DNA from 2 places in the Marinomonas sp. 5E14-1 genome. Region 1 is predicted to be linked to the other one. Evidence: predicted binding sites of a transcription regulator. Region 1 holds the regulator's gene; the other holds the start of a gene.
The links. The regulator sigma-54, encoded in region 1, starts transcription at its own class of promoters, with help from an activator protein. The targets are predictions, from matches to a motif close to TGGCACNNNNNTTGCTNT.
Positions count from the first base shown of each region.

Region 2: glnK (P-II family nitrogen regulator) is a predicted target of sigma-54. The motif match lies at 2,733-2,750, and genes of this name have one in related genera.

Region 1 is NZ_JBDXMW010000004.1:40,926-48,493, forward strand. It holds gene ABFY09_RS04490 (HPr family phosphocarrier protein) at 1-191, opposite strand, end outside; gene ptsN (PTS IIA-like nitrogen regulatory protein PtsN) at 201-650, opposite strand; gene ABFY09_RS04500 (RNA polymerase factor sigma-54) at 668-2,140, opposite strand; gene lptB (LPS export ABC transporter ATP-binding protein) at 2,216-2,941, opposite strand; gene lptA (lipopolysaccharide transport periplasmic protein LptA) at 2,942-3,451, opposite strand; gene lptC (LPS export ABC transporter periplasmic protein LptC) at 3,435-4,013, opposite strand; gene ABFY09_RS04520 (calcium/sodium antiporter) at 4,013-4,993, opposite strand; gene ABFY09_RS04525 (ATP-binding cassette domain-containing protein) at 5,138-5,938, shown strand; gene mlaE (lipid asymmetry maintenance ABC transporter permease subunit MlaE) at 5,935-6,717, shown strand; gene mlaD (outer membrane lipid asymmetry maintenance protein MlaD) at 6,719-7,183, shown strand; gene ABFY09_RS04540 (ABC transporter substrate-binding protein) at 7,187-7,568, shown strand, end outside.
Region 2 is NZ_JBDXMW010000002.1:237,347-244,914, reverse strand. It holds gene ABFY09_RS02750 (GNAT family N-acetyltransferase) at 1-839, opposite strand, end outside; gene ABFY09_RS02745 (ammonium transporter) at 1,036-2,298, opposite strand; gene glnK (P-II family nitrogen regulator) at 2,338-2,676, opposite strand; gene ABFY09_RS02735 (accessory factor UbiK family protein) at 3,199-3,444, shown strand; gene ABFY09_RS02730 (TIGR02450 family Trp-rich protein) at 3,477-3,698, opposite strand; gene ABFY09_RS02725 (YifB family Mg chelatase-like AAA ATPase) at 3,820-5,331, shown strand; gene ABFY09_RS02720 (bile acid:sodium symporter family protein) at 5,634-6,563, shown strand; gene rep (DNA helicase Rep) at 6,711-7,568, shown strand, end outside.

The DNA.
Region 1 (7,568 bases):
TTGATATGAATTTCGGTGCCCTTTCCTGCAGCGAGCATCATCATTGCCATAATGCTTTTTCCGTCGACGTTACGACCTTCTTTTTCGATGGTAATATCACAGGAGAAGCGAGAAGTTGTTTCAACAAGTTTTCCTGCAGCTCTAGCATGCAAGCCAAGTTTGTTGATGATAGTAATAGACTTTTCTTGCATGCGTGCTTCCTATATTAACGAATCAAATATATTAAATAGCTCTTCGTTTGTTTGAGCGGTTCTTAATTTATCTAAAGATTGTGGCGATTGTGCTAATTCTGCAATCTGCGCCAATGTCGATAAATGAGAGTCACACTCGTGAGGTGGAACGATGAGGGCGAAGATCAAATCTACAGCTCTTTTATCAATCGCATCAAAGTCAATCGGTTTTTGTAATGACATCACAACGATTGCCGTATGATTGGCGGATTCCAAACGACAGTGAGGAATGGCTATACCATTTCCTATTCCAGTACTGCCAAGTTTTTCTCGGCCTAATAAAGCGTCATAAACCGCTTCGTTATCGCAATGTAGTTTGTTAGATGCGACTTCCGCTAAGTTCTCAAGAACGCGTTTTTTGCTGACAATCTCTTGTTTTGCAAAGACAAGTTCCGCTTTCAATAATGATTTTAATGGCATGATAAAGTAGTGTCCGTTTAGATCAATCGCTTGCGTTCATTGGATGGCGGTATGTTCATCGCCTCGCGGTATTTTGCAACAGTACGGCGGGCAACTTGTATGCCTTGGTCAGCCAAAATAGTCGCTAATTTATTGTCGCTTAAAGGTTTTTTAGCTGGCTCATCTGTTACTAGCTTTTTAATCATGGCTCGTATTGCTGTAGAAGAGCATTCTCCGCCAGATGCTGTGTTGACATGGCTGGAGAAGAAATATTTAAGTTCAAAAATACCTTTTGGTGTGTGTATGTATTTTTGAGTCGTCACCCTAGATATTGTTGATTCGTGCATGCCGACTTCTTCGGCTACATCGTGAAGTACCATGGGCTTCATGGCTTCTTCACCTAATTCAAAGAAGTCAATTTGACGGCTTACAATACAGCTGGCAACTTTTAATAGGGTTTCATTTCGGCTTTGTAAACTTTTCATGAACCACTTGGCTTCTTGTAATGACGTCTTGATATAGCTCGCGTCTTCGGGCGTTGACGCTGTGCTAGCCATAGCAGAATAGGTTTCGTTTATTTTGACAGGCGGTAAAGCGTCATTGTTTAGCTCTACTTGCCAGCTGCCATTGCGTTTTTTGACAGAGACATCAGGAATGACATAGTCCGTATCATCTGCATCAATAACAGAGCCGGGACGAGGATTAAGTTGTTGTATTAAGCAAACTACTTCTTTAAGAGCTTCGTCTTTTAGCTTTGTTTTTCTGCTTAATTGCGCAAAGTCACGACTGCCAAGAAGCGGCAAATAATTGTCAATCAGGTTATGCGTGCTTTTGTATAAAGGGTGGTTTTGAAATGCTTCTAGCTGAACTAATAGGCAATCTCGTAGATCGGTAGAGCAAACACCAATAGGGTCAAAACGCTGCAGTCTATGTTGGACTGCCATAACTTCTTCTATTTCAAGTTCTTCTAGTTCGGTCGAAAGGGACTCGCAGATATCGTTTGGTGTAATACTTAGGTAACCATCTGGTTGTACGCATTCAATAATTGCGTATGCAATCTCAATGTCTCGATCAGACATGTGAGTTAAATTTAATTGCCAGATTAAATGATCTTGTATGCTTTCTGCAGGCGCATTACGGCTTTCGAAGTCGCTGTCACCTTCATAGTTATTGTTGTCGCTGATCGCTGCAGAACTTTGGTAGGTGTCATCCCAGTTACTATCTATTGAGAGCTCTTCAGGAATGCTTTCTGTCCATTCTGATTCAACACGAGCTTCTTCACTTGTATTGATATCAGGTGTTTCTGCTGTGCTTTTGGATTCGATGCTAGCTGGTGCTTCTACTTGTCCTTGTTCGTCGTCGTCAAGTTCAAGAAGAGGGTTGGATTCAAGAAATTCATGAATTTCTTGTTTAAGATCCAGCGTAGAAAGCTGCAGCAAACGTATCGCTTGCTGCAGCTGGGGTGTCATGGTCAGCTGTTGACCGAGTTTTAACTGTAAAGACTGCTTCATGGAGCAACTCTTTTTATTTGAGTGAATTGGAACGAGTTATGCATACTACTCCCTTTCTGCAGTAATGATAAGGGGTTACAGGCGGAAGTCATCACCTAAATAGACTTTTTTCACCTGTTCATTGTTAATAACTGTACTAGCATCACCAGAAGCAATGATATATCCATTGCCCACAATATAAGCTTTATCACAGATGTCTAAGGTTTCTCTGACATTGTGGTCTGTAATCAGAACACCAATGCCGCTTTCTTGTAGGTGTTTGATGATAAGTTTGATATCACCGACAGAAATGGGGTCAACGCCAGCAAAAGGCTCGTCTAAGAGAACGAATTTTGGGTTCATTGCTAGTGCCCGCGCAATTTCTACACGGCGCCTCTCACCACCAGATAGGGCCATGCCTAAATTTTTTCTGATATGAGTAATATGAAACTCTTCTAATAAGTCTTCAAGTCTGGATTTCTTCTGAGCTTTTGTGAGTTCTTTACGTGTTTCTAAAATCGCTAGAATATTGTCTTCAACAGACATTTTTCTAAAAATAGAGGCTTCTTGTGGTAAGTAGCCGATACCTTTTTGTGCTCTGGTATGCATCGCGTTACTGGTGATATCTTTACTGTCGATGAATATGCCGCCTGCATCATTAGTAACCATCCCAACTATCATGTAAAAGCATGTGGTTTTGCCTGCACCGTTAGGACCAAGCAAACCAACAGCTTGCCCAGACTCAACTGAGATGGAAACATCCTTTACTACTTGTCGTTTTTTGTAGCTCTTTGCTAGGTTTTTAGCTTCTAGAAGGGCCATTTAATTTGTTTCCTCAGCTAATGGAGATTGAAGCGTCATCGATACTCTGCCTGTGCCTTTTTTTTCTGCACTAAAGGCTCCATCATCAATAGTGTAAAGGATGTAGTCGGCGGATATAGAGTTGTTTAGCTTGCTTAACTGTCCATTACCTATAATTTCTAGTTTGGATTGAGTGATAGAGTAATGGATTTTATTTCCTTTGCTGGTAACAGTGTTGCCAGTCAAATTGATTTGTTGGCTGAATTTTGCTGGTTCCCCCAAGGCTTCTAAACGATTGAATTTTTTTGTCTTTACATCGGTCACAACTTTTAAATATTGTGCCTGTATTTCAATAGAGCCTTGCTTGATGAAGACATTGCCTTTGTAAATGGCTTCCCCAGTGTTTTGGTTAAAAGAGACTTCATCAGCTTGAACTTCTATAGGTTTATTTATGTCATCTGGTAAGGCATAAGTGTATTGACTTAATAAAGCTGAAATTAGCAAGGCGCAAATGTTAATCAAGTGTTTCATATGTTCCTCTTACAGATCCTGTCATGATAACTTCTTCTGAATTTATATAGGTCGTAATTTTGTCAGCGGAAGTTTCTCCTTGTGTGGAGACTAGTATCGGACTTCCTTGGCTTGTTAATGATTGATCTTTATCTAAGTAATGTATGCTGTCTGCGCTCAATTTTATGTCTTCAGATTGAAGATATGTTTTAACGGCTTCAGCATTATCTGTGAGTAGAATATCATCACTTCCATCATGAATGATGCCTTTATTCGCTTTTGCACTCCAGGTTCCTGACTCTGATTTGCGTGCAACGCTCGGAGAATCAAGGAGTGTTTTCGAGTCATCAACATAGTGCAGTGTTTGCTTAGCTTTGAGGGTTTCAATCAACTCCCCGTTTTGATTGAACTCTTTGATGGTTACCTGAGTGATAAAATAGTCAGGGGAGCTGCTTAAAGAATCTGTTGGTATTAGGTTCTTTTGAGGAGAAGTTCCGTGCCATAAAAAAACTGCTACACTCGCAATTAATATGGTAGCGAGCAATAATATTCTAGGCGTAGTGGTACTTTCAAATTTAAACATTAGATCGAACTGCCTGAACTAATTATAAATAGATAAACACAATAAGACCCAAGAAGCGGTAATCCAACCCAGCGCGGAATGCTGCTGTTTTTCGATTTCTTGAAAATATAAATAGCGAACGCAAGGGCGATTGTTAAAGCCAATACCCAAGGGTAATCTCGATTAGTTACGTTGGCATCAATAATGCCTGGTGCAATTAATGCAGGTAAAGGTAATACCGTTGCCAAATTGAAAATATTGGAACCTAAAATATTGCCGATGGCGATGTCATGGTGACCTTTTCTTACGCTGCTTACTGAGGCAGCTAACTCTGGCAAACTGGTGCCAATAGCGACAATAGATAACCCTATGATGAGCTCACTGACGCCAAGTGCTGTTGCTATGTTAATTGCTCCCCATACCAAGAGTTTAGAACTGCCAATTAAAACAGCTAAACCAATTAAGGCAATGATTAGGGATTTAACAACTGGTGATCCATCGTCTTCTGGGAGTTCGTCTTTTAATTCGCTTTCGAGGTCTTTGCTGCCCTTTAACAAGATACTCAAAATTATTATGAAGGCTAAGATCAGAAGGATGCCATCTAATACGCTCAAAGCTTGATCGTAAAGTAAGTAACCAGCAAGGAAGGTGATAGCCAGAACGAGTGGTACTTCTTTGGTTGTTAGGCCCTTTGCGATAGGAACAGAAGAAAAGAGTAAAGTGATTCCGAAAACCAGAGCGATATTGGCGATGTTAGAGCCAATTACATTTCCAACTGCAATTTCTGGAGCTTGATCAAATGCGGCAATTGCAGAAACAACCATCTCAGGCGCGGAAGTGCCAAGTGCAACCAATGTGATACCTATTACCATTGGGCTTACGTTAAGTTTTTCGGCGACTAACGCTGAGTGCTCGATGAATTTATCGGAGCTCATGACTAAAAGAATTAAACCTGCGATAAGCGCAATGGAAGATAGCAACATGATGTGGAAAGTACTCATAAATTCAGGGAGTACCATTTAATGAGGTTTGTGATTGAAATTCAAGACTTGACCTGACAAACAAATTGAATTTGATTTGCTTTGATTTTATTTATAGAAGGGCGGTGGTAGTATCTGAGGATATTTTGTAGGGATAAAAAATGTATGTCAGCGCTTGATGCTTATATAGATGTTAAAAATCTCAGCTTCTTCCGAGGCGGCCGTGTTATTTATGAAAATATCTCACTTACCATCCCGAAAGGGAAGATTACAGCGGTAATGGGGCCGAGTGGAACAGGCAAAACAACCTTGCTGCGATTAATTGCAGCTCAATTAGAGCCCTATAGCGGCTCTATTTTGATCAATGGCGAAAATGTTCATTCTTTATCTAGAACAGATCTTTATAAAGTTCGCAAGAAAATGGGGATGCTTTTTCAAAGTGGTGCACTGTTTAGCGATATGTCAGTAGCAGAGAATGTTGCTTTTCCTATGGAAGAGCATACTTTACTTTCAAAGTCAGAAATTCAACGTATTGTAGCTGATAAGTTGCACAGTGTTGGTTTGAGAGGGGCGGCTAATTTAATGCCTTCTGAGTTGTCTGGCGGTATGGCTAGGCGAGTTGCTCTAGCTCGAGCAATTGCGTTAGACCCTGAATTGGTTATGTACGATGAGCCTTTTACAGGTCAAGATCCGATATCAAAAGGAGTGTTGGTGAAGCTCATACGTCAACTGAACGATACAGCCAATATTACTTCTGTTCTTGTTTCTCATGATGTTGAAGAGTCGCTTTCCATTGCTGACCATGTGTGTATTTTGGCAGGAGGACGAGTTATTGCTGAAGGATCGGCTGAAGAAATACGAGCCTCTGAAGATCCAGAGGTTAAACAGTTCTTGAATGGTGAGCCTGATGGCCCTGTGCCTTTCCATTATCCTGAAGATGCGCTAGCTAATGAGGTTGTATTATGAAAACAGTGACTTCTTTAGGGGCGTGGTTTCTTAGTTGGCTCGAAGCAGTTGGAAGAGCTGGTATTTTCTTGGCTCAAAGTGTTTTCAGATTGCCTGTGCGTTTCAATGAATCAGTTAACCTCTTAATAAAACAGTTATATTCTGTTGGGGTTTTGTCTCTTGTTATTGTTGTTGTGTCTGGTGCTTTTATCGGTATGGTATTGGCGCTTCAAGGTTACAGTATTTTAGCAAAGTTTGGCTCTGAAGAGGCAGTTGGTCAGTTATTAGCATTGGCTTTGTTACGAGAGTTGGCGCCTGTTGTGACGGCTTTGTTGTTCGCAGGGAGAGCTGGTTCTTCGTTAACGGCTGAAATCGGGTTGATGAAAGCAACCGAGCAACTTTCCAGTTTTGAGATGATGGGGGTTGATCCGCTACGAAGGGTAATTGCTCCAAGATTTATTGCCGGTGTGATTTGTTTGCCTTTATTGAGTTTGATTTTTTCTGCAACGGGCATCATTGGGGGGTTGGTTGTTTCTGTTGGTTGGCTAGGTGTTCATGATGGCGCTTTTTGGTCGCTGATGCAGCAATCTGTTTATTTTGATACAGATATCATAAATGGTTTTATTAAGGCCTTGTGTTTCTCGGTCGCTGTGACTTGGATTGCGGTGTATCAAGGTTACGAGTGTGTACCCACATCAGAAGGTATTGGTAAGGCAACCACTCGAACGGTTGTGTTAGGTTCATTGGCTATTTTGGCGCTGGACTTTGTGTTAACGGCTGCCATGTTTGGAGATTTTTAGGATGAGAAGTAAGCGCACTGAATTATTTGTTGGTTGTTTTATTGTTTTAGGTATTTTGGCCTTTGTGTATTTGGCTGTACAAGTGAGTGGTCTTGCTTTTTCAGGTAAAAAAGACACGTACCAAGTAGTGGCTAGATTTGATGATATTGGCGGTTTGACGAGTCGGGCGAAAGTTACCATTGCAGGTGTGGAAGTAGGGAATGTTGAGTCCATAGCTTTTGATAAAGAGCTGTATATGGGGCTGGTAACAATGAATATTGATTCAAATGTAGCCAATATTCCAGAAGATAGCTCTATTGCGATTTTAACGAGCGGGCTTCTTGGGGAAAAATATTTAGGCATTACTATCGGCGCAGAGGATGAGAGCTTAGTTGATGGTAGTGAAATATACGATACGCAGTCTGCGCTTGTGTTAGAAACTTTGATTAGTCAGTTTTTGTTTAAGTCTGACGATTCTGAGGATTAATAAATGAATAAAATATTGTCGAGTGTTGTGTTATTCGTAACCATGTTTACTTCTAGTTTGTCTTGGTCTAACGAGGCGGCAAGAGAGGCGGTGGTTGGAATTGTCGAATCTTTTCGTACCGATATAGTGGCTGACAAAGAGATTCTGTCTAAAGATCCTGTTTTGTTGGAAAGTCGAGTTGATAATATTCTCAACAAAATTGTAGATTTTGATGACTTCTCAAAAAAAATTATGGGTAAGTATTACCGCAGAGCAACACCAGAACAACGAACACGCTTTGTAACGGTAACGAAAGATACATTACTAAAAACCTACGGTTCTTCCTTATTAGAACTTGATCCAGACAATATTAAAGTCTTGCCTCTTGGGCCTCAGGGGAAAGGTA
Region 2 (7,568 bases), on a different contig from region 1:
TGGTTACTTTGGTCTGGACTTAAACCAATCAAAGGTGCATTGAAAAATTCAGGGAAAACGGCGAAATCGCTTTTGTAATTTGACACCGCATCGATGAAGTATTCCACCTGCTTCAAGAGTTCATCGGCGCTTTCGACTTCGCGCATTTGCCATTGAACGGCACCGACTCGAACTTGAGTCTTACGAGATTGAATGACGCTTGTTTCTGGTTCGTAAAAGATGTTTTTCCATTCCAGAAGAGTCGCATAACCTTGAGACTTTTCGTCTTCTGGTAAATAGCGTTTGAGTAACCGCGTGACCTGAAAATCATTCGATAATTGGAAAGACAAAATAGGGTCGTAGATTTTCTTCTCGCGAACAGATTCTAAATATTCCGCTGGCGTGTGATCGTGTGCGTGTTGGTGATAGCTTGGAATTCGACCGCCTGCCAAAATGGCTCGGAAGTTATGCTGACGACAAAGCTCCTTGCGGGCTTCGTATAAACGTCTGCCTAAACGATAGCCTCGATATTCCGGTGCAATAAGAGCGTCTAAGCCATACATGGCATCGCCTTGAGGGTCGTTTAAAATGTTTTCTTTTTGATCGACTAAATCATCATAAGTATGAGGGTTGCTAAAGCGTTGATAATTGGCTTGTACAGATAATGCGATACCGACAATTTTGCCGTGATCTTCTAGACAAATTTGTCCCTCAGGAAAGTCTTTTATTAATTGGTGGATTGTGTGCTTCGGCCAAGACCCACCAATATCATGGTAAACCTTATCCATGAGTATTTTTACTTGCTCATAATCGTTGTTGGTTAGATTACGAATTTTTAAATGTAAGTCTTCTAGCATGATGGCCTCGCTTGTATTGGCTGATGCGTGTTTTTGTAGATGCATCAGGCTGTATTTGTATAACAAGATAATAACGCTTCTTCATGTCATGAGGGCGTTATATTTGTTTTAAAGCACCAAAAAAATTGTCGTTAGAAAAAGAAAACCCCCGCCGAGGCGAGGGTTTTATTAAGAAAGAACTAAATGCTATCTGGAAGAATTACTTTTTGAATTCTGGGTATGCTTCCATACCACATTCAGAAAAGTCAACGCCTTCGTATTCTTCTTCTTCGCTAACACGAACACCCATGATTGCTTTGATGATCAACCAAGTTACTAGGCTCGCTCCGAATACCCAAACGAAGATAGTTACTGCACCAGCGATTTGACCGCCAAAAGTAGCTCCGTCGTTTGTTAGAGGAACAGCTAATAGACCCCAAAGACCAACAACACCGTGAACAGAGATCGCGCCCACTGGATCGTCAAGCTTCAGCTTGTCTAGAGTAATAATAGAAACTACAACAATCACACCACCAACTAGACCAATCAAAGTTGCGCCTAGAGCAGAAGGTGTTGAAGGTTCTGCAGTGATAGCAACCAAACCAGCTAGTGCGCCGTTTAGAAGCATAGTCAAATCTGCCTTACCGAATGTGATGCGAGCAAGAATTAGTGCGCCAATTGCACCACCAGCTGCTGCAGCGTTAGTGTTCAGGAACACCATAGCAACAGAGTTAGCACTTGCGATATCACCAAGTTTCAATACAGAACCGCCGTTGAAACCGAACCAACCCAACCAAAGGATAAGAGTACCTAAAGTTGCAAGAGGTAGGTTGGCGCCAGGGATAGCACGTACTTCACCGTTAGGGCCGTATTTACCTTTACGAGCGCCTAGGATGATCACGCCAGCCAATGCTGCAGCAGCACCTGCCATGTGAACGATACCAGAACCGGCAAAGTCAGAGAAACCAATGTCACCAAGGCTAAACATACCGAATACAGAACCGCCGCCCCAAGTCCAGTTACCTTCCATTGGGTAGATGAAACCAGTCATAACAACAGCGAATGCTAGGAAAGCCCATAGTTTCATACGTTCAGCAACTGCACCAGATACGATAGACATTGCTGTCGCAACGAATACTACTTGGAAGAAGAAGTCAGAAGCGCCGGAGTAGATAGAACCGCCTTCAAAACCGCCATCACGAGCAGCGAAGTCAGCTAGAGTTGAGTCTACATCAACGTCTTGAATACCAGTTAGGAACCACTCGCCACCGTACATGATCGAGTAACCGCAAACTAGGTACATGATGCAAGAAATGGCAAACAAGGCCACGTTCTTGGTTAAGATTTCAGTGGTGTTTTTAGCGCGTACTAAACCCGCTTCTAACATGGCAAATCCGGCTGCCATCCACATAACTAGTGCGCCACACACCAAAAAGTAAAAAGTGTCCATGGCATATTGTAAATGAAAAATTTGATCTTGCATGTTTCGCCCCCCTAAAGGCTTGTAAGATTGAAGCGATAATTAAACTGCTTCTACACCAGTCTCACCGGTACGAATACGAACCGCTTGCTCAAGGTTAACGATAAAGATTTTACCGTCGCCAATTTTACCTGTATTTGCAGCGCCACTAATTGCTTCTACAACTTGGTCTGTCATGTCGTCAGCAATAGCAAGTTCGATTTTTACTTTAGGTAGAAAATCAACTACGTATTCAGCGCCACGGTATAGTTCTGTGTGGCCCTTTTGACGTCCGAAACCTTTTACTTCTGTAACCGTGATACCTTGAACACCAATTTCAGAAAGAGCTTCTCGAACATCATCCAGTTTAAATGGCTTGATGATGGCTGTTATAAGCTTCATACCCACTGTCTCCTTTAATTAAGTCAGTATTATTGTCGTAACGCAGGTAAGGTTTTTATTCAATATGCGTGCCATATACTGAAGTACCTTAGTGCTAAAGGGTTTGTAAGGATTTTGTCTGCTTTTGGAAATTAAAAAGACGAGATTGTGTTTACAAATGGTGCATTCATTTTCAAGTTTTTATTTTTTGGTGCGTTAACTTGGTGCGGAAGTGTTTGTGTCAAATAAACTTTCTTGGTTTTATCTCCTTTGTTCTGATTGAGAAAAATCCTTTAGATACGAGAAGATAAGGAATGCCTGTATTAGGTTGATAGTAAAAGGTCGACGGTTGGTTGAAAATCGCACAAAAAAGAGGCGATTCATTCTTATGCTAGATTGATGAGCGTTTAACCTAGAGCGTGAAAAAGTAGCTTAGGAAACATAGAGTGCTTGTTTGTACCTTTTAACGACCTCTATACTATGTTTTAAAGCACTGACTCGATACCTTTATGAGGTGTTCAAAAATACAATGAGTAATATGACATGATAGATCAATTTATTAAGCAACTTGGTACAGGCTTAGAGCAAGCAGCAGAGACGTTAGGAAAATTGCCGAAAGAAGAAATTCAGTCACAGTTGCATGAAGTTGCTCGCAATACACTGACTAAAATGGATCTAGTGACGCGCGAAGAATTCGAGGTGCAAGAAGCTATGTTAGCGAAATATCGAACAAAGCTTGCAGCTTTAGAAACGCGCTTGACTGAACTGGAAGCTGGAACAAAAAATTAAAAACAGAAAATAAACAATGGTAGTACCATTGTTTATTTCCAACCTTGCTTCCAATCTGTAGCAGAAGTCAGTGATTGCCAAGATAGTGTATATGAGTTTCTGTTGATGACAGCTTCAAGAGTACATTCGATAACGATACCTTCTTCATCTCGTATCAACTCGGTCACAATAAAGTGCTTCTCTTTATGGATAGGCGAGATAGAAGTCCATTTTGAGAGTAATAGTTTATTAGGATTAATCTGAGTTTTTGGCATAAAGTGATCTCATTACATTAATATAGAAGAGAGAGTTACGTTCTCACTTCTATAAATACGTTAAAAAAGACAAGCCGGATTGCTTGTGCTATTTAAAACTGACTAAGATCAAGGAGTGATCATGAGTTTAGCGACGATTTACAGCCGTGCACGAGTTGGTGTGGCTTCCCCTTTGGTAACGGTTGAAACGCATATTTCAAATGGTTTGCCTTCCCTCAATATTGTGGGATTGCCTGAAGCGGCAGTTCGAGAAGCAAAAGATCGTGTTCGCAGCGCCATCATCAACAGTCATTTCGAATTTCCTACCCGAAGAGTCACTATTAATCTCGCGCCTGCTGATTTGCCCAAAGAAGGTGGGCGTTATGATTTGGCCATTGCAATTAGTGTGTTAGCGGCCTCAGGCCAATTAGGGGAAGTGAGTTTAGGTGATACCGAGTTTATTGGTGAATTAGCTTTGTCTGGTGATATCCGAGGTGTTCCGGGCTTGCTGCCTTCAGCGATTGCGTGTCAGGAGGCCAACCGTCAATTGATTCTGCCAGAAGACAATCAAGACGAAGCAGCTTTGGTAGAGGGGAATGCGGTTTATGCAAAACACCTCACACAAGTGACCGCACATTTATTAAAAATGAATCCGTTGCCCCATTGTGAATCCAAACCTGTGGCGCCTTTGCCTCTAAACCATAAAGATATGCGCGACGTAAAAGGACAATACCAAGCGCGACGGGCTTTAGAAGTCGCAGCGGCAGGTGGTCATAATCTACTGTTTATTGGTCCTGCTGGCACAGGTAAAACCATGCTGGCGTCGCGCTTACCGAGCATTATGCCTGCAATGACAGAGCAAGAAGCGCTATCTGTTGCATCGGTTCAGTCGGTTGCAGGGCGAAAGATGGGGCTGGATTGGTATTGGTCTGAGCGTCCATTTCGATCACCGCACCATTCTTGTTCGGCTGCGGCTTTGGTCGGTGGCGGTTCGATACCTAAACCGGGAGAAGCGTCTTTGTCCCACAATGGCGTTTTATTTCTAGACGAATTACCAGAATTTGATCGTAAGGTATTAGAAGTTTTAAGAGAACCTCTTGAGAATGGTGAAGTGCATATTTCGCGAGCCCGTGGTCAGGTCACTTTTCCAGCTCGGTTCCAATTAGTCGCCGCAATGAATGCGAGCAATGAAGCTTATACGGGCGGCCAAGACTATTATCAGTCGAATGCGAGCCAAAAATATCTTAAGAAGTTGTCCGCACCCTTTTTGGATCGTATTGATTTACATGTAGAAGTTCCGCCTTTACCCTCGAATGTTTTGGTGAATGCTCAAGAAGAAGGTGAGTGTAGCGCCAGTGTCCGTGAACGTGTTGAGAAAGCTGTTACCAGGCAAAGAGTACGGCAAGGAGTTCAGAACGCTTTGCTAAGTGGTCGTCAATTGGAACAGATCTGTGCATTGAGTGAAGAAGATAAGCATTTTATGCAACAAGCCTTAGAAACCCTGAAACTTTCAGCAAGAGCTTATCATCGGGTGTTAAAAGTGGCCTTAACCTTGGCGGATTTAAACGATTCTCCAGTAACAAGAGCACACCTTATGGAGTCTTTGAGTTATCGAAAAATGGAGAAAACGCTCGCGAGCGCTGTGTCTTCTTAGTTGCTTTTATTGTGAGAGCTTTGATTTTTGATATGTTGTATTTTGCATTAGAGGTGCTTTTTGAGTTTTAACATTACTTAAAGGATGAATAAAAACTGTTTCAAATAGTTTCATTTCGTTACAATTCTTCGCCCGTTTTTTAAATCGACATGACAGCTTTGTTTTTCTTCAATATGAGTTGTGAGAAAAGCTGTGAGCAAAAGTCGTTGAATGGGTTTTCTGGTTTCTTCGAATAATAATGAAATGCTTACTTAAGTGCCTTATTAGGTGTGAATCAGTTTGCATAAATGGAGTTTCATCTTATGGTTATCCAGCTTTTTCCTCTTTGGGCGATACTGCTTTCTGCCCTTGCTTTTTTTCAGCCTGATTTATTCGTTGGGCTGAAGACTCAAATTGTCCCTCTGCTTATGATTATTATGCTAGCGATGGGGTTAACATTAAGTCCAAAAGACTTTAAACAAGTATTGAAAAGCAGAAAAGCCGTTGCTGTCGGCGTTTTATTGCAGTTCTTGGTGATGCCAATTGCGGCGTTCGCTGTGGCTATGGCGTTTGGATTTGATACCGAATTAACTGTCGGTATGTTGTTGGTTGGTAGTGTGGCCGGCGGAACCTCGTCGAATGTCATGTGTTACTTAGCGAAAGGTGACACCGCGCTATCTATTTCTATGACAGCCATTTCCACTCTATTGGGTGTAGTACTAACGCCTTTCCTTGTTTCTTTAATGATTGGGACCAGTGTTGATGTGCCGGTTTCTTCTATGTTGATCAGCCTCTTTAAAATTGTCTTGTTGCCAGTGGCTGCTGGTGTGGTGATTAACACACTTTTCTCGAAAGTTATCCGCAAAGCAGAAGTGGTTTTTCCTTATATTTCCATGTTCGCCATTGTGTTGATCATTGCGATTGTGGTGGCATTGAGCTCCTCCAAGTTAGTGGAAGTGGGACTTGTGGTTGCTGCTGCCGTTATTATTCACAATACGATTGGTTTGATCCTTGGTTATTGGGTGACATATTTACTCGGATTTGATTCTCGAGTTTGCCGAACTATCGCATTTGAAGTTGGCTTGCAAAACTCTGGCTTGGCAGCGGCGCTAGCTGTGAAATTCTTTACGCCTTTGTCTGCTTTGCCTGGCACACTTTTCAGTGTATGGCACAACATTTCTGGATCATTGTTGGCAAGTTATTGGAGCCGACGAGCAGTAAAGAGCGCAACGTATAAAGATTCGTCTAATTAAAAATAGGCTGTCTTGTACTCAAAAAGGGATGCGATTTCGTATCCCTTTTTTTATGGCTGAGTACTTTTTCTGTCGTGCGGCTGAAGTTGATCTCAGGTACACTTGAGGTCGTTTTTTTAATTCCCTTTTTTTAGCCAGAGTCTTGTCATGAGTGAGCCGCTTCCATCCATATCCCAACGTCTTCGAAGTTTGAACGAACGTCAGCTAGACGCGGTGAAACAAATTGATGGGCCGCTGCTTGTGTTGGCTGGCGCAGGTTCAGGGAAAACCAGCGTAATCACCACGAAAATTGCTTATCTGATTCAAACTTGTGGTTTTAAAGCGAACAGTATTATTGCTGTTACCTTTACTAATAAAGCCGCGCGTGAGATGAAAGAGCGTGTCGTGAGCATTCTGTCTAAGCCCGAAAGCCGAGGTTTGAGCATTTCCACCTTCCATAATTTGGGGTTGCGTATTTTACGTCGTGAATACCGCCGCGCAGGTTTAAAAGAGGGCTTCACTTTATTCGACTCGCAAGACTCTCTTAGCTTAGTAAAAGAGATCCTCGACAAAGAATTTAATGGCCAAACAGACTCTGCGGCTTATTGTCAAAATACGATTTCCAATTGGAAAAATGACCTTACCACGCCACAAGAAGCCATGACCAATGCTGACACAGAAGAGTTTTTATTGGCGGCTCAAGTCTATGCGCAATATCAGCGTTATTTGCGAGCGTACAACGCGGTAGACTTCGACGATTTGATTCTGTTGCCTGTGAGTTTGTTAATGTCAGACGACGAATTACGAGAGCGTTGGCAAAAAAAAGTACGCTATTTGCTGGTGGACGAGTGTCAGGATACCAATGCCAGTCAATATGAATTGATTCGTTTGTTGGCAGGTTATCGACGTTGTTTCACTTTGGTAGGAGACGATGACCAATCTATTTACGCTTGGCGTGGCGCTCGCCCTGAAAACTTAGAGCGCTTATCCACAGATTACCCGAACTTAAAACTGGTGAAGCTTGAG